2 regions of the Paenibacillus sp. FSL E2-8871 genome follow, and region 1 is predicted to be linked to the other one. Evidence: riboswitches for the same ligand, from Rfam matches in the RefSeq annotation. Region 1 holds a riboswitch; the other holds the start of a gene.
The links. Region 1 has a riboswitch for cobalamin ahead of NYE25_RS23425 (anaerobic ribonucleoside triphosphate reductase). Riboswitches for the same ligand answer to the same signal wherever they lie in the genome.
Positions count from the first base shown of each region.

Region 2: it holds a riboswitch for cobalamin, as region 1 does, so the genes downstream of both, metE (5-methyltetrahydropteroyltriglutamate--homocysteine S-methyltransferase) here and NYE25_RS23425 (anaerobic ribonucleoside triphosphate reductase) in region 1, are expected to answer to the same signal.

Region 1 is NZ_JBBOBV010000001.1:5,176,693-5,184,965, forward strand. It holds gene ssuE (NADPH-dependent FMN reductase) at 75-623, shown strand; gene NYE25_RS23410 (ribonucleotide-diphosphate reductase subunit beta) at 795-1,826, opposite strand; gene NYE25_RS23415 (ribonucleoside-diphosphate reductase subunit alpha) at 2,068-4,401, opposite strand; gene nrdG (anaerobic ribonucleoside-triphosphate reductase activating protein) at 4,457-4,972, opposite strand; gene NYE25_RS23425 (anaerobic ribonucleoside triphosphate reductase) at 4,969-6,954, opposite strand; cobalamin riboswitch at 7,172-7,406, opposite strand; gene NYE25_RS23430 (MTH1187 family thiamine-binding protein) at 7,781-8,089, shown strand; tRNA gene NYE25_RS23435 (tRNA-Thr) at 8,185-8,256, shown strand.
Region 2 is NZ_JBBOBV010000001.1:2,753,988-2,762,260, reverse strand. It holds gene NYE25_RS12720 (ABC transporter ATP-binding protein) at 1-188, shown strand, start outside; gene NYE25_RS12715 (ABC transporter permease) at 163-2,112, shown strand; gene NYE25_RS12710 (DedA family protein) at 2,130-2,753, shown strand; gene NYE25_RS12705 (undecaprenyl-diphosphate phosphatase) at 2,803-3,663, shown strand; cobalamin riboswitch at 3,922-4,127, shown strand; gene metE (5-methyltetrahydropteroyltriglutamate--homocysteine S-methyltransferase) at 4,282-6,582, shown strand; gene NYE25_RS12695 (DUF1540 domain-containing protein) at 6,721-6,873, opposite strand; gene NYE25_RS12690 (DUF4349 domain-containing protein) at 7,368-8,273, shown strand, end outside.

The DNA of each region.
Region 1 (8,273 bases):
ATTAATTTAAAGTATTCCTGTCGGGATAAATACTTGCAGTGTGAGCTGCTTAATAGGATGAAAGAGGTGGAGAAGTGGCTAAAATTGTTGTGATTAACGGAACGCCTTCCTTGGTATCGCGCATCAATGCAGTTATAGAGTATGCGGAGGCAAGCTTAACGGATCAGGGCTTTGAGGTTGAGCGTATTAACGTAGCAGAGCTGCCAGCGGAAGATTTGATTCATACCAAGTTTGAGAGTGATTCTATCGTTAAAGCGAATGGCCTTGTAGCCGAAGCGGATGCGGTAATCGTGGTTAGCCCGGTTTATAAAGCCTCTTATACAGGCGTGCTGAAGACCTTCTTGGATCTAGTTCCACAAAAGGGATTGGCCGGTAAAATCGTACTCCCGCTCTTCATGGGTGGCAGTCTTGCACATCTTCTCACGATTGATTATGCATTGAAACCTGTATTGTCTGTACTCGGTGCACGTTACATTCTTGGTGGAGTGTATGCCGTGGATTCTCAGGTGGTTCGTAATGATCACGGAGTGGTAGAGCTTGCTGAGGAGCTGAAGCTGCGACTGAATGATGCGTTAGCTGAGCTGGCAGAAGAAACTACACATCGTGTGGAACGCAAGGCTTAAGACTAAGTAGCAAGCATTCTGTTTCGGATGGATTCATACCAACTATATAAGCGTCTCATTCATACCTGATCCAAGGGGTGAAGGGACGCTTTTTGCTATAGTAAAAAGGCCATCTCACTGTGAAAGTAGAGAATGGCCTCTTTTTTATATAGGGTTCGTTATAATCCGGTCTTACAAATCGTCGAATCCATTATCGTCGCCAACCTTACCGTAGTTACGGGATTTAGCTTCGAAGAAGTCGGTTTTGGTGGCATTAAGTGCATCATCGGAGAAAGGTTTGATCCAAGGCATGCAGTTAACGTCAACGCCTTGGTAGGCTTTTTCCATACCCATCAAAGTTAAGCGCTTGTTCGCTGTATATTTGATGTAGTCACTAAGCTCGTTAAGATCAATACCGCGGACATTAGTAAGGGTGTAGTAAGCCCAGTTGGTTTCAAGCTCTACCGCGCGGTCGATCGTACGATACACGTAATCCATGTTCTCTTTAGTGTTCAACTCAGGGAAATCTACAAGCAGCTGCTTAAATACTTCTGCGAAGAAATAGCAGTGCTGATTCTCGTCACGTTGGATATAAGAGATCATTTGGCTGGTCGCCATCATCTTCTGGTCACGGGCCAGATTGTAGAAGAAGGCGAAGGTGCTGTAGAAGAAAATTCCTTCTAAGATGAGATCCGCTACCAACGCATGGAAAAAGGTTTGTCTCGTAGGGTTATCACGGAACTCTTGATAAATATCAGAGATAAACTGATTGCGTTCCAGCAGGACAGGGTCTTTTTTCCAATATTCAAAAATTTCTTTCTGCTCACTTTCCGACACGATTGAGGAAAGAACATAGGAATAGGATTGGTTATGCACCACTTCTTGTTGTCCGATAATGGCAGAGATAGCTTCTAGAGAAGAGTCAGTAAAATAACGCTTCACGTCGCTCACGAACATCGTCTGCATCGAATCCAGCACAGCGAGTAGGGAGATATTAATCTTAAATACGCGTTGTTCCTCAGCATCGAGCATAGGGAATTGTTGCGCATCTTTGGACATTGGGATTTCATCCGCGATCCAGTGATTCAGCAGCAGCACCTTGTACAGCTTGTACATATGCGGCATGCGAATATCGTTCCAGTTCAGAATACCGGAGCACTCACCGTCGATGATGCGTGTGGATTGGTTGGGTACTTCAGTGTTAAAAATCTTTTGTAGTTGCATTTATTTTCCCTCCATTTTTTTGCGCGGGTAATTCGTCTTGTCTGATCTTTAATTAAATTAGGTTGATGAAGTAACGGAGAGAAAGTTTGGAGCTGTAGGAGCGATAGCGTTCGCCTTTATCCTCGGATTTCTACCGCGAAGACGGTATAGATCAAGAAATCTGAGGATAACAGCGACCGGAAGCCCAAACATTGCTCGCAGTTACGATTAAATCACCGAATTTTTTAAAGCAGTAAGACTCTTAGCTAGCGCAAGAATCACACTCTTCTATTGTCAAAGCACGGCTACGCACATAATAAGTTGATTTCAATCCGCCCTTCCAGGCGTTCAGATGCAGCTCAAGGAACTCGGTAGCCTTGATGTCAGGACGAACATACAGGTTGAAGCTTTGACCTTGATCGACGTGACGCTGACGAGCAGACGCCATGCGGATCGACCAGTTTTGGTCAATTGTAAACGCAGTTTTATAGTACCAAATCGTCTTGTCGGACAGATCGGGTGCTGGGTTAGCGATCTTGTAAGTTGTTTTCTCTTCATAGGAAAGCAGTTCATACAAAGGATCAATGCTGGCTGTGGAGCCGGCAATAATCGATGTGGAGCCGTTCGGTGCAATCGCGAACATCCATGCGTTACGAACACCGTCTTTAGCCACTTCTTCTTGCAGCTCGCGCCATTGTTCAGTCGTTACATATTTACCTTCTTGTTCACCGCTAACGTAGCCACGTGAAGTAAAGTATGCACCTGTCTCCCAATCGGAACCGGCGAACTTCGGATAACGGCCTTTTTCACGGGCAAGCTCCATGCTCGAACGTACCAACAGGTAGTTGATGTGTTCATACAAATGGTTGTTATATTCTACGGCTTCATCAGATTCCCAACGAATGCCCTTGAGTGCCAATAGGTGATGCAAGCCGAATGTGCCGAGACCCACTGCGCGGTATTGGCTGTTCGTGTATTGTGCTTGCAGAACTTCAATATTATTAATGTCGATTACGTTGTCCAGCATACGTACTTGGATAGGTACAAGTCTTTCCAGCACACCAGCTGGAATCGCACGTGCCAAGTGAATCGAATTCAGGTTGCAGACTACGAAATCGCCAGGGATTTTGGAGATAACAATCCGGGTCTTGCCATCTTTGGTTACTAATTCTTCCTGTTCAATAACGGTAGCGGATTGATTCTGCATAATTTCTGTGCACAGGTTGGAAGAGAAGACCATACCTTGGTGACGGTTCGGGTTCGTCCGGTTAACCGTATCACGGTAGAACATATACGGAGTACCTGTTTCAAGCTGTGATTTCATAATCCGTTTCATGATGTCGATCGCAGGAACAGTAATACGGGACAATTCCAGATTGGCTGTAGCTTCAGCATATTTTTCACGGAAAGTGCCTTTACCAAGCTCTTCATCGTAGAAGTCTTCCAGACCAAGCGGACGACCGTTCTCATCCGTCCAGCCCATAACCTTCTTCACTTCATGAGGGCAGAAGAGGTTCCAGTGGCTGCGTGATTCAACGGCTTCCATGAACAAGTCCGGCAGGGTTACACCGTGGAATACGTCATGTGCACGCATACGCTCGTCACCATTATTTAGTTTAAGATCGAGGAAAGCGAGAATATCTTTATGGAATACATCAAGGTAGACAGCGACTGCACCTTTACGTGTTCCGAGCTGGTCTACACTGACTGCTGTATTGTTCAATTGGCGAATCCAAGGGATTACGCCGGAGCTAGTGTTCTTATGGCCACGGATATCCGAACCCCGTGCCCGTACTTTACCAAGGTAGACGCCGATACCGCCGCCCATTTTGCTAAGGCGCGCTACGTCTGTATTGGAATCAAAGATACCCTCTAGGGAATCGTCCACCGTATCGATGAAGCAGCTGGAGAGCTGTCCAGCGACCTTTTTGCCGGCATTGGACATTGTAGGGGTAGCAGCTGTCATGTAGATGTTGCTCATAGCCCAGTAAGCTTCTTTTACAAGCTCAAGACGTTTCTCGGCTGGCTCACGGTGCATGAGGTACATGGCGATAATCATATAACGTTCTTGCGGAAGCTCCATTACACGGCCGTCAAAATCATGCGCCAAATAACGGTCGGATAGCGTAAGCAGACCGATATAGTCAAACAAAAGATCGCGTGTATAATCGATACACCCACCTAGTTCGATAATTTGTTCTTTGGTGTAATGACTTAGAAGCTCTTCACGATAGATTCCTTTTTTTACGAGATCCGTAATTAGCGGGTACAGCTCACCGTAAGGCTCTTCTGGATAAGCTTTATAGCGGCGATGAACGGCTGCTTTTTTATAAAGGGTAGTCAGAAGGGCACGGGCAGCTGCAAACTTCCAAGTAGGCTCTTCTTTCGTTACAAGCTCTAGAGCGCTCATGGTGAAGGCATTGCTAATTTCTTCTCCGCTTACGGAGTCACGACGCAGTTTGGAAATTACTCCCCGTAGCAATGTTTCTTTATTTAGTTGATCAAGACCTTCCAAGATACGGTCGGCGTATACGGAAAGGCGCTTCTCATCAAAAGCCAGTTGGCGATTGTCTGGTTTTACTACGAATTGTGGCATGGTTATTTCATCCCTTCTTATTTTGGGTTAATTTTGAATATCAAAAATTGATATATTATAGCGCAGTAGGCTGCCACAGAAAGACCTCCGAGCCGTTCGTACTGGCCGGAATGTCGATTATGCGTTGGTTATAGCTTCCTCGGTAAGGAAGTGTAGTATCTTTCAATTCTTCTATAAAACGTCCATCTATTAATACCTGACACTGTGTAAGTAGATTCCACTCCGGCGAACCGGGAAGGGCGGTTAGTTCCTCATACGTATAACCACTGTAAATCCAGATGGGGAAGCCAGGGAGCACGGCGCGAAGCTCATGAATGAACCCAAGTACCTCTTCTGCCGAGAAAAAAGGATCGCCGCCTGCCAGTGTTAGACCATCCAGCAAAGGGTTAGCGGCGATTTCTGCAATGATTTCATGTTGACGTTCTAAGGTGAAGACTTCTCCATATTTAAAGTTCCATGTCTCGGGATTAAAGCATCCCGGGCAACGATGACGGCAGCCGCTGATGAAGAGGACGGCCCGCATGCCCTCTCCCTCGTTAATCGACTCCGGATAGTATCCGCAAATATTCATAGATGCTTAACGCGATCCCGTACTTCGGCTTGTTTGGCGGCATTGAAGCGGGTCTGATAGTCGCCAGTTAAATAACCTGTAACTCTGCGCAAACGACGGATGTGCACGTCATTCTCATGTGCGTTGCAGGAAGGACAGTTTGTCCCAATTACGCCTTCGTATCCGCAGCTGGAGCAGCGGTCAATCGGATGGTTAATGCTGAAGTAGCTGACCTGTTGTTCTAGTGCATATTTAATGATTTTGATAAAAGCAGATGGATTGCTGCGGGCATTGCCATTTAATTCGACATAAGAAATAGCCCCGGCATTGCAGTATTCATGGAAAGGAGCTTCCAAGCTGATCTTCTGAGCAGCACCTAGATCGTAGTATACAGGGATGTGGAAAGAGTTCGTATAATACTCACGGTCAGTTACGCCCGGAATAGAACCCAGTACCATGCGATCAATCTTGGTGAATTTGCCGGACAGGCCCTCTGCTGGTGTTGCGAACAAGGTAATGTTGAGATTAAGTTCCTCACTTTTAAGGTCGCAATACTCCCGCATGTGACGCACGATAGCCACAGCCTTGGCATGGACTTCAATATCCTCGCCATGGTGTTTGCCGTACATGGCTTTCATGCATTCCGCCATACCGATGAAGCCAAGCGACAGACTACCATGTTTCAGCAGTTCGCCTACAGAGTCTTCAGGAGCGAGATTTTCGCCGCCTTCCCAGACGCCTTCTCGCATCATGAAATCGGATGCTTTAGCTTTTTGCGCGCTTTGGATGTGGAACCGATGAAGAAGTCCTTCCAGCGCAATATCCATATAGTGATTTAGATCCTCATAGAAGCCAGCTTCGTCTGCGACGGTACGTCGGCCTGTTACTGTGCCGTGTGCCAGACCGAGCCGAACCAGATTCAGTGTATTAAAGGAAAGGTTGCCCTTCCCGGAGCAATGATTACGCCCAAAACGGTCACCGAGCACTCGGGTGCGGCAGCCCATTGTAGCAAATTCCGTATCAGGATCACTTGGATCATAATACTGCAAGTTTAGCGGAGCGTCCAGATTAGCGAAGTTCGGATATAGTCTGCGTGCAGAACATTCCGCCGCTTTTAGGAACAATTCATAGTTAGGATCGCCTTGCTGTTGATTGACTCCTTGCTTGCATTTGAAGATTTGAATCGGGAACACAGGTGTTTCTCCGCTGCCAAGTCCGTTCATCGTTGCTGTTAGCAGGGAGCTGATCACAAGCTGACCTTCTGGTGAAGTACAAGTACCATAATTGATGCTGGTAAACGGAATTTGCCCACCGGATCGGCTGGACATGGTGTTGAGATTATGTACCATACTTTCAGCCGCTTGCAGGGTTTCGATTTCGGTTTCCTTTAGTGCAAAACGAAACGCTTTTGGATATAACTCCGCCAGATCGGTCCGACTCATTGTAATCTCGCCCAAAGAATCATTAGCTTGTCCCTCATCAAAATAATCCAGACCCTTGCGGAACAGCTTAGCGAAGGATTTGGTTACATAAGGTGCAAGATCATAGTCGAGCTTATTGGCGGATACGCCGCCATATTGAGCATTTTGCTGGGATTGAAAAATAATTGCTACCAGTGACATAGCTGTCATTATGGAGTTCGGAGGACGAACACTGCCGTTGCCGGTGTTGAAGCCTTCGCGGAGAAGCTTATCAAACGGGATAAAAATGCAGTTAGTCGTTCCGATTGCGTATTGATCCAGATCATGCACATAGACGACATTGTCATCAATGGCTTGCACTAGCTGCGGCGGCATCGTAAAGTTGCGGGCGTACCATTTTGAATATTCACTGCCGAACTTGCTCATTTTACCGGAGAAACTCTCTCCGTTCAAATTGGCATTCTCGCGCAGCAAGTCCAAATCCCGGCTGTCGATAATATCGCGTCCTAAATCAATGAGCTCTTCTAAAAGAACTTCTCGTGCATTTGTTGTACCGTTAAATTGTCTCTCCAACAACGTCATTGTATAGCTCTCCTCTCAGTCTATCGTCCTATCATTAAGAAGTGGGGCCGCATGAGCGGCCGTATATTCATTGTGATCTCATAAAAAAAGCATCCTCTAGCGAGGATGGCAGAAAATGCCCGATGCGTTATGTAAATATCCACACAGATATTTGTAGTGGCCTCTAAGAAGATGACCGCATGCGGACACCGTTCCTGTTCCTCGCAGGCACTCATAGTTGGTGTCGTCGAAACAGGCAGGTCTCCTGGCTTCCGTAGGACCTCTCAGCGCCTTCCCAAGGGGGCTCTTACCCCTCAGTGACTTCTGCCAGGAGATCTGCCCATCTTAAGCTTCTAAAAGCTTGTAAGGGGCATCCGGTTACAGTGGCGGGACCGCAGCGGATTTTCACCGTACTTCCCTATTAAGCTCTAATTCCGATAAAGGATCAAAGCGCCTGTCTCCACTATATTTTGTTGTCGTTAGATAAAAATAACCCAAGATGTTGTGTTTGTAAACAGTTTTTTAGAAAACCCGCGCGGGGAGCGGGTTCTTCAAAAGTACTCCACAAATGATCCACAGGCTGTCCATAAGTAATCCACAATTGATCCACAGGCATATAAAAAATGATTCATAAATTGTCCGAAAAGATGCCACAAAGAGTCCATAAATGTAGTGCAGATGACCCTAGAATTCATGTTAGAAAAAATACTTGTGGCGAAAGTCATATTTCGGAGAATTTTGGGGAAAGAAGAAGGGGCATAATAAAGCTGAGATCATTTGTGGGAGAGCGGTGGAGTTGTTACAATAGAAGGAGACACATACTTTAAAATTCCGAGGAGGTATTCTCATGCCTATTGCTGAAGTAACCGTTATTCCGATTGGAACAGGTAGTACGAGCCTTAGCAGCTATGTTGCGGATATGCAGCGAGTGCTGAAGACGGTAGAAGGGATTACTTATGAGCTTACATCCATGGGTACAATCATCGAAGGGCCTCTTCAGCGTATTTTTGCTGCAGTCGAAGCGCTGCACGAGTCTCCTTTTGCCGCAGGTGCAGAGCGTGTCTCTACCTCACTTAAAATAGACGACCGCCGCGATAAACCCTCCACTAGCCGTGGAAAGCTGGAGTCTGTGGAGCGTAAACTACAGGTGGAATAGCAGTTTGGGAGAGTAGGGAAATAGGGAGAAATAGGCTTGCGTTTCTGGCTGAAAGTTGTATAATATTTTTTGTTTGACAGAAAAATCAGCCTTAAGCTGGTGTAGCTCAGGGGTAGAGCAACGCACTCGTAATGCGTAGGCCGGGGGTTCAATTCCCTTCACCAGCATATCTAAGAATTGCGCA
Region 2 (8,273 bases), 2.4 Mb from region 1:
CCGTGCTGATGGTCACACATGACGCAGTGGCTGCGAGCTTTTGTAACCGAGTCATCTTTATTAAAGACGGACGTTTCTATAGTGAAATGTACAGGGGGAGCAGCAGAGGCGCCTTCTTCCAAAGTATCATTGATATGTTGTCTCTGCTTGGGGGAACTAGCCATGACCTTTCGGCAATTCGCTTATAGGAATGTTACACGTAACAAGCGTAAATATGCGGCTTATTTTGTCGTCAGTGCTTTTTCAGTGATGATCTTTTTTGTGTGCGCATTGTTTATTTACCATCCGGATATTTCTAAGAGCTTGGTTTATAGTACAGCTGCTCATACAATGATGGCGGCAGAAGCCATTATTTATGTGTTTTGCTCCTTGTTCGTTCTTGTATCGGTCGGATCATTCCTGCAGTCACGTAAGATGGAGTTTGGGATTTTATTGATGCATGGAATGACGAAGCGACAGCTGAACATGATGGTATTTTTGGAAAATATGATGATCGGCACCTCTGCCATCCTGACAGGTACTTTACTAGGGTTAATTCTGGGCAAGTTGTTTTTGATGATCGGATCTACTTTTCTAGGGATACCTCTTTTAACGTTTCATCTTCCATGGCAGGCGCTTGTACTAACGATATGTAGCTTTGCGCTGTTATTTATTCTAATCTCGCTAAGCACGTTCTTCTTTATTGGGAATGAATCACTGATGCGGCTGTTTCAGGGAGAACGAAAAGCAGAAGAGGAACCTAAAGTTTCCTTGGTGTTATCTATACTGTCTGCTTTATTGCTGTTAACGGGCTATTTTATGGCGGCTACAGCACAAGCGGCTTCGGTTGAAAAGGTGATGTTCCCGGTCGTTATAATTACGGTTGCGGGTACCTATCTCTTTTATACTCAGCTCAGTATTTACACTGTTAAACTACTTAAGGCGATCCGGCGCCTGTATTGGAACCACACGAATATCATTACTTTATCGGGCTTGTCTTACCGCTGGAAAGAGAATGCCCGAATGTTTTTTATGGTGACGATTGTATCCGCAGTCTCTTTTACTTCAGTGGGAGTATTCGCATCGATCCATACGCTTTCCAGAGAGTTGAAATTGGACTATCCCGCAGCAGTTGGTTATGTAGCCAAAGGCAATCAATTGCAGGATCCTTTTGATCAGCATTTGGACGAAATTAAGGAAGAGCTTACAACGCTCGGTTTACCCTATGAGACACTTAGTATTCCGATTAAATACGCAGAGGTGGAATCTCAGACCGGGCCAGATCGCACGTTAAGGCTTCCCTTGATTGCTTACAGTGATTATAAGCTTGCTCTGCTTCGTGCAGGGTTTACGACGGATGAGCAGCCTCTAAGTGGAGATGAAGGACTGGTGATGATCGGTTCGCAACGAGACCGGAGTCTGCAAGCGGGTAGAGTAAAGCCGGTATATACCTTGAAGCAAGGTCTTTCCATTCGAGAAATGGGTTATACCCAGCATGTTCCGATTGCCGAATATCTATTGCCGGAGCTGGATGGAAGGGATGGGGGAGATTTCAGTGGTGTTGTGATTAGCGATGAGCTTTACAAGGCTATTCATCCCGTACAGACCGATTTGTATACAGGATTTTACATGGATGACTTCCCGCGAACAGTAGGTATAGCGGCGGATCTTGCTCATAAAGGGAAACGGTCCTATGAAAGTAACTCGCCATACGCGATTGTTGTTAGCGGCACGCTGTTTGAAATACAGAGAACATTGTACAACACGATGCTATTCGCTTCTTTACTGGTGGGTACTGTCTTTTTCATTGCAGCAGGCAGCTTCCTTTACTTCCGGCTCTATACAGATCTAGATCATGATCGTCATCAATATTCTACATTGTCCAAAATGGGACTTACAGATCAAGAGCTAAACCGAATTGTAACGATACAATTGTCGTTGTTGTTTTTTGTTCCGGTTGGGGTAGCCATTTTGCATAGTGTGTTTGCCTTTATTGCGCTTCAGCGGTTGTTTTACTTATCTATTGCTGTGGAGACCGGGGCGGTGTTATTGGGATATTTGGCTGTCCAGGGACTTTACTTCTTTTTTATTCGCAGCCGTTATTTACGCAACTTGAAGAAGAACTTGATCTGAATAATGGGGGTTACGAAATGCAAGCATGGATTACAGATTTTATGGAGCAGTTTGGTTACTTTGGTATTTTCCTGATGCTCGCTTTTGAAAATATATTTCCACCGATTCCTTCCGAAGTGATCCTTCCTTTTGGCGGATTCATGACAACCACAACGAATTTGACCATTCCTGGTGTAATTATTGCTGCTACGCTTGGCTCACTGCTGGGTGCAGTGATTCTCTATTATATCGGTCGTTTGTTGGATGTAAATCGCTTGGAAAAGATCGTTGAACGCTGGGGCGGCCTACTCCGGATTAGCAAAAAGGACATCCACAAGGCTGACGCTTGGTTTGACAAATATGGCTATTGGACCGTACTATTTTGTCGGATGGTTCCACTAGTGCGTAGTTTGATTTCGATCCCTGCAGGGATGTCGGGCATGAAATTTGGAGTGTTTATGATCTTCACAACGATTGGTACGCTGGGATGGAATCTATTGCTGGTGCTTATTGGTGCGGCATTGGGTGAGTCCTGGGAAGACATCGCCATGTATATGGATATGTACTCCAACGTAGTGTACGTGCTTCTTGCAGGTGGAGTAGTGATCCTTGGGTATTTGTTCTTCCGCAAGCGCAGCCGGAAAATGAACACCGAAGGTTGAGCCGAGAAGGACTTATAGATAAAAGTTATGATTAAAAGGAGGAGAACAAATGGAGCTATTAACGATTATTAAAGCTATTATTTTGGGAATTGTTGAAGGATTGACTGAATTTGCTCCGGTATCCTCCACAGGTCATATGATTATTGTTGATGATATGTGGTTAAAATCGACAGAGTTATTTGGGCAATATACGGCCAATACGTTCAAAGTGGTTATACAGCTGGGGTCAATATTAGCAGTTGTAGTTATTTTTAGAAATCGGTTCATTGAATTGCTGGGCTTAAAGCGTTTCAGCCGCAAGCAGTTGGATCCTGTAACCGAGCAACAACCACAGCTTGAAAAAGGCGGCCACCTGAAGCTTACACAGGTGCTTGTAGGTTTAGTGCCAGCAGGCGTGCTGGGGGTTCTGTTTAATGATTATATTGACGAGCATTTATTCTCTACATCCACCGTGTTAATCGGTCTAGTAGTCGGTGCTGTATTAATGATTATTGCGGATCTATTCGGACCAAAGAAGATTCAAACGGAGAGTGTCGATCAGATTACATATAAGCAGGCGCTAGGTGTTGGTCTGGTCCAGTGCTTCTCCTTGTGGCCGGGATTTTCTCGTTCCGGGTCGACGATTTCTGGTGGTGTTCTTCTGGGTATGAGTCATCGCGCTGCTGCTGATTTCACGTTTATTATGGCTGTTCCAATCATGGCAGGCGCCAGTTTACTCTCACTGATGAAGAACTGGCAATATTTCACCATCGATGCCCTGCCGTTCTTCATTGCAGGTTTTATCAGTGCCTTTGTATTTGCACTATTATCGATGCGTTTCTTCTTGAAATTGATCAACCGGATTAAGCTTTTACCATTTGCTATATATCGCATAGTACTTGCTGCAGTAGTATATTTCGTGTTTTTCTAAATCCGTTATAAGGAATCGATATAACAAAAGCCCCCGTAATCTATTGCAGATGACGGGGGCTTTCACGTATGATGACATCAGATTTAAGACACTCACTTTATCCTTATAATTCTCGCATAAACGCTTACCGTCCTTAAAAGGACGCTGAAGGCGTTTTAGCAATTAAATTATAAGAAAGTAAAAGTTTCACGAAATACTTTCTTATAATTCTCGCATAAACGCTTACCGTCCTTAAAAGGACGCCAAAGGCGTTTTAGCTTGACAATATCGGAGACAGGTGCTTGCCGGAAATTAGTAATTCGGTAGGCTTAATAGGGAAATTCGGTTTGAAGCCGATGCGGTCCCGCCACTGTAACGGAAGAGTCCATAGCAACATATGTCACTGGCAATTTACTACTGCTGGGAAGACTGCTAAGGATGTTGACACCGCTAGCCAGGAGACCTGCCTGTTTCAACAGCACTGCTACACCTACGGAGGATAGGAAGGTGTTAGACGTTAACCATAGGTATATTATGGGCGTCTTTCCCTTTGACTTTTTTAGGGAAGGGCGCTCTTTTTTATAGGAATGCAAGTGATATCGAGTCCAAAATAAGAAGATGGAGAAGGGGAGCTGCAAAGTGACGAACAAAGTAAAAGTAAGCAATCTTGGCTATCCAAGAATCGGGAAAAACCGCGAGTGGAAGAAAACGTTGGAAGCCTTCTGGGCGGGAAAAATAAATGAGGAAGAGTTCCGTTCTGAAATGACAGGAATTCAGCTTCAGCATTTGAAGACTCAGCAGGAGGCAGGAATTGATTTAATTCCGGTAAATGATTTTACGTTCTACGATCATGTGCTAGATACAGCTGTAATGTTCGGGATCGTACCTCCACGTTATGCGTATGATGGTGGCGACATTGGGCTTGATCTTTATTTTGCGATGGCTAGAGGAAATGCTGAGGCTACCGCTTGCGAGATGACTAAATGGTTCAATACGAACTATCATTACATCGTTCCAGAGATCGGTGCACAAACGCCGCGTCTGACCGAGAATAAACCACTGGCAGCTTATCGTTTTGCCAAGTCCCAAGCGGGAATTGAGGGTAAACCTGTGGTTTTAGGCCTTTATACATTCCTTAAGTTGTCAAAAGGTTTTGCATCTGCGGATATTGCGAAGATTGCTGCTCGGTTTCTTCCGGTTTACGTTCAGCTGTTGCAGGAACTGAAGCAAGAAGGAGTAAGCTGGGTACAAATTGATGAACCAGCGATTGTTACAGGAATTAATGAATCAGAATTATCCTTACTTCACTCGATTTACACAGAAATTGCTGAATCCGTGCCTGGATTAAATATTATTCTGCAGACTTACTTTGAAGCTGCTGAACCGCTGGAGGCACTGTTCAAGCTTCCGGTACAAGGTTTAGGTCTTGATTTTGTCCATGATGGCGGGACGAACCTGGCATCGATTGAACGTCTTGGCTGGCCTGAGGATAAGTGGCTGGGAGCGGGTATTATTGACGGACGCAACATCTGGCGCTCAGATCTGGATGCTAAGCTGCAGCTAATCGAGAAGCTGAGTGTACATGTATCACTTGATCGTCTTATTATACAGCCTTCTTGCAGTTTGCTGCATGTTCCGGTTACTGTTCAGGGTGAGGTGAAGCTGAAGGCCACCGTCAAGGCTGCTTTAGCTTTTGCTGATGAGAAGCTTAGAGAGCTTGGCCTGCTTGCTGCAGCCTTAGAGGGTACAGCAGAAGCTGCTGCTGCGTTGACGGCCAGTCGTGAAGCCCTTACTGCCTTCCGTGCACTTCCTGAACGCGGTCGTAAGGATGTGGCCGAGCAAGTTCTCGGACTTACAGATTTACCAGACCAACGTAGCCTACCTTTTGCTGAGCGCCTGAAGGTGCAGCAGGAGAAGTGGCAGCTGCCACTTCTGCCAACGACAACAAACGGAAGCTTTCCACAGACCGTAGAAGTGCGCCAGGCAAGGTTGAAATGGCGTAAAGGCGTATGGAATCAAGAGCGTTACGACGGGTTCGTTCGTGAGCAGATTGCAGATGCAATCACTTTCCAAGAAAAGCTGGGTCTGGATGTACTCGTGCACGGTGAGTTCGAAAGAACCGATATGGTGGAGTTTTTCGGGGAGAAGTTGGATGGTTACTTATTTACTAGTAATGGCTGGGTTCAATCCTACGGATCACGCTGCGTTAAGCCCCCAGTTATTTATGCGGATATAGCTTTTATCCAGCCTATGACTGTAAAAGAAAGCGTCTATGCTCAGTCGTTAACTTCCCTTCCTGTTAAAGGTATGTTGACTGGTCCTGTTACGATTCTCAATTGGTCTTTCGTACGTGATGATCTTAGTCGGGAAGCAGTAGCGAATCAAATTGCCTTAGCGCTCCGTCATGAAGTTAAAGCTTTGGAGGATGCAGGCATAGAGATGATTCAAGTAGATGAACCGGCTATCCGTGAAGGACTTCCTTTGAAGGCGGAAGATCATGAGGCATACTTGAATTGGGCGGTGAAATCGTTCCGTATCGCGACGAATCATGTGAAGGCTACGACACAAATTCATACCCACATGTGCTATAGCGAATTTAATGACATAATAGACTCCATTTCAGCGATGGATGCGGATGTTATCTCTATTGAGACTTCACGTAGCCATGGGGAACTGATCGTTAGCTTTGAGGAGCAGGAGTATGATAAAGGAATTGGTCTTGGTGTATATGATATCCATAGTCCACGGGTTCCTGCAGTAGAAGAGATGACAGCTAATATTGATCGTGCGCTGCGGGTGCTTGATCCTGAACAGTTCTGGATTAATCCGGATTGCGGTCTTAAGACACGTGGCTGGCAGGAGACAGAAGATGCACTTCGTAACATGGTAAAGGCTGCCGCTATTGCAAGAGAAAATGCAGGAGTTAGTGCTTCCAAATAACATAAGAGGTATACAATAAATCATAGCCGGGGAATTTCTCCCTGGCTTTTTATTTCAGCCACTTGATAATAATTCTCATTCTTGATAGAATGAGAAAAGAAAAGAAGGAACCGTGGAGGGTCCCTTCAAATCATCACCTTATTTGCTTTCGAAAGTCTTGCAATCTGTTTCTTCTGCACGTGTAGGTTCTTGGGAGCTGTGGAAAGCTACAAAGATAGAATCAGCACTGCATTTGTTCTCTTCTGCCCAGTGGGTGCAGGAGTTAACTTCGCAAATTACGTCTTTTGCCATGAGGGTTCACCTCCCCTTTTGTAATAGACAGCATTATTAAAAAACTTCTCTGTTCAACAAGGTGGAGCTTGTCCGAACAGAACCGTGTTCTGCCCTCATTCATTATGAATAGAGGGTTTTTGGTATTTTTTTACGTGGTTAGACGTGGTAATTGTACCAAATAAAGTGCGTGTAAGCAAATGGGTTATTCGAATGGATATGTTGTCCCATATGTCACTAGAAGTGGTTTGACTAGAAGAATCTCTCAGCCTGTATACAACAGTGCTTCTGTATAATAGCTTAAACTAAAAGAGTTGCAGAAATGCGACTCTTTTTTTTATTTTGAGAACATAATTCATAAGAAACTGTACACAATTCCATTTTTCAGTGCAACCTTCCAAGTTTTGGAACGTCTTAGTAAAGAGTTACGGAAGAGATCTGCTTAGAACAAGACATTCCGTAACGATATTATGATCCATGCAAGCGGTATCTATTACATTTTTGGAGGAATGAGAATGCGTAAATGGGGTCTGCATTACTTATGTTTATTAATTCTTGCGGTAGTCTTGGCGGGTTGTGGCTCAGCGGATAGGAATTCAGCGGCAGATAGTTCGGCAAAAGAAAATGGTAGTACGAGTAACGACGCAGCAGTAGAGGTACAGTCGCAGAACTCGATGGCCTCAACAGCGAATCAAAGCACTTCGGCAGCTCCTGAGGCAGAAGCAACTGGCAGCGAGAACTTGGCTGTAAAGGGCTCCACATCAGAAAATACAGTTCAAGCAAGTGCAGGATTTACTGGTAGCGATGTAGTAGCGGGCTTGAACAAGAAGCTGATCTATAAAGCGAATCTTAACATGGAAGTAGAAGACTATGGAAAAGCACAGACTGAAATACGTAATTTAGTAACCATGGCCAATGGATATATTATTGAGTTTAATGAAAATATGTCACAGTACGAGCAAGGTGGGACGTTTATCCTTAAGGTACCTGCCTCCGGATTCTCACCTTTTCTGAATAAATTAGAACAAGTAAAACACGAATCTCTACAGCGCAGCATTCAAGGTCAGGATGTCTCTGAAGAGTACGTTGATCTGGAGTCACGTTTGAAGGCAAAGCAGCTAATGGAAGCACAATATACAGAGTTTATGAAAAAAGCAACGAAATCCACTGATCTGGTCGCCTTCGCGAACGAGCTTGGTTCGATTCAAGAGAGCATTGAACAGATTAAAGGTAGAATGCGTTATATCAATCAGAATGTATCCTTTTCTACAGTAGAATTGAGAGTGTATCAGACGGATGAAAGCATTGCTGTCAAAGAGAAGAAGGAGCAAGGGCCGTTACTGGAACGTGCTTCAGATGCTTTAAATGGAAGCTTAAATGCACTATCTGTGATGTTTCAGTGGATTGTCGTTATCCTTGCA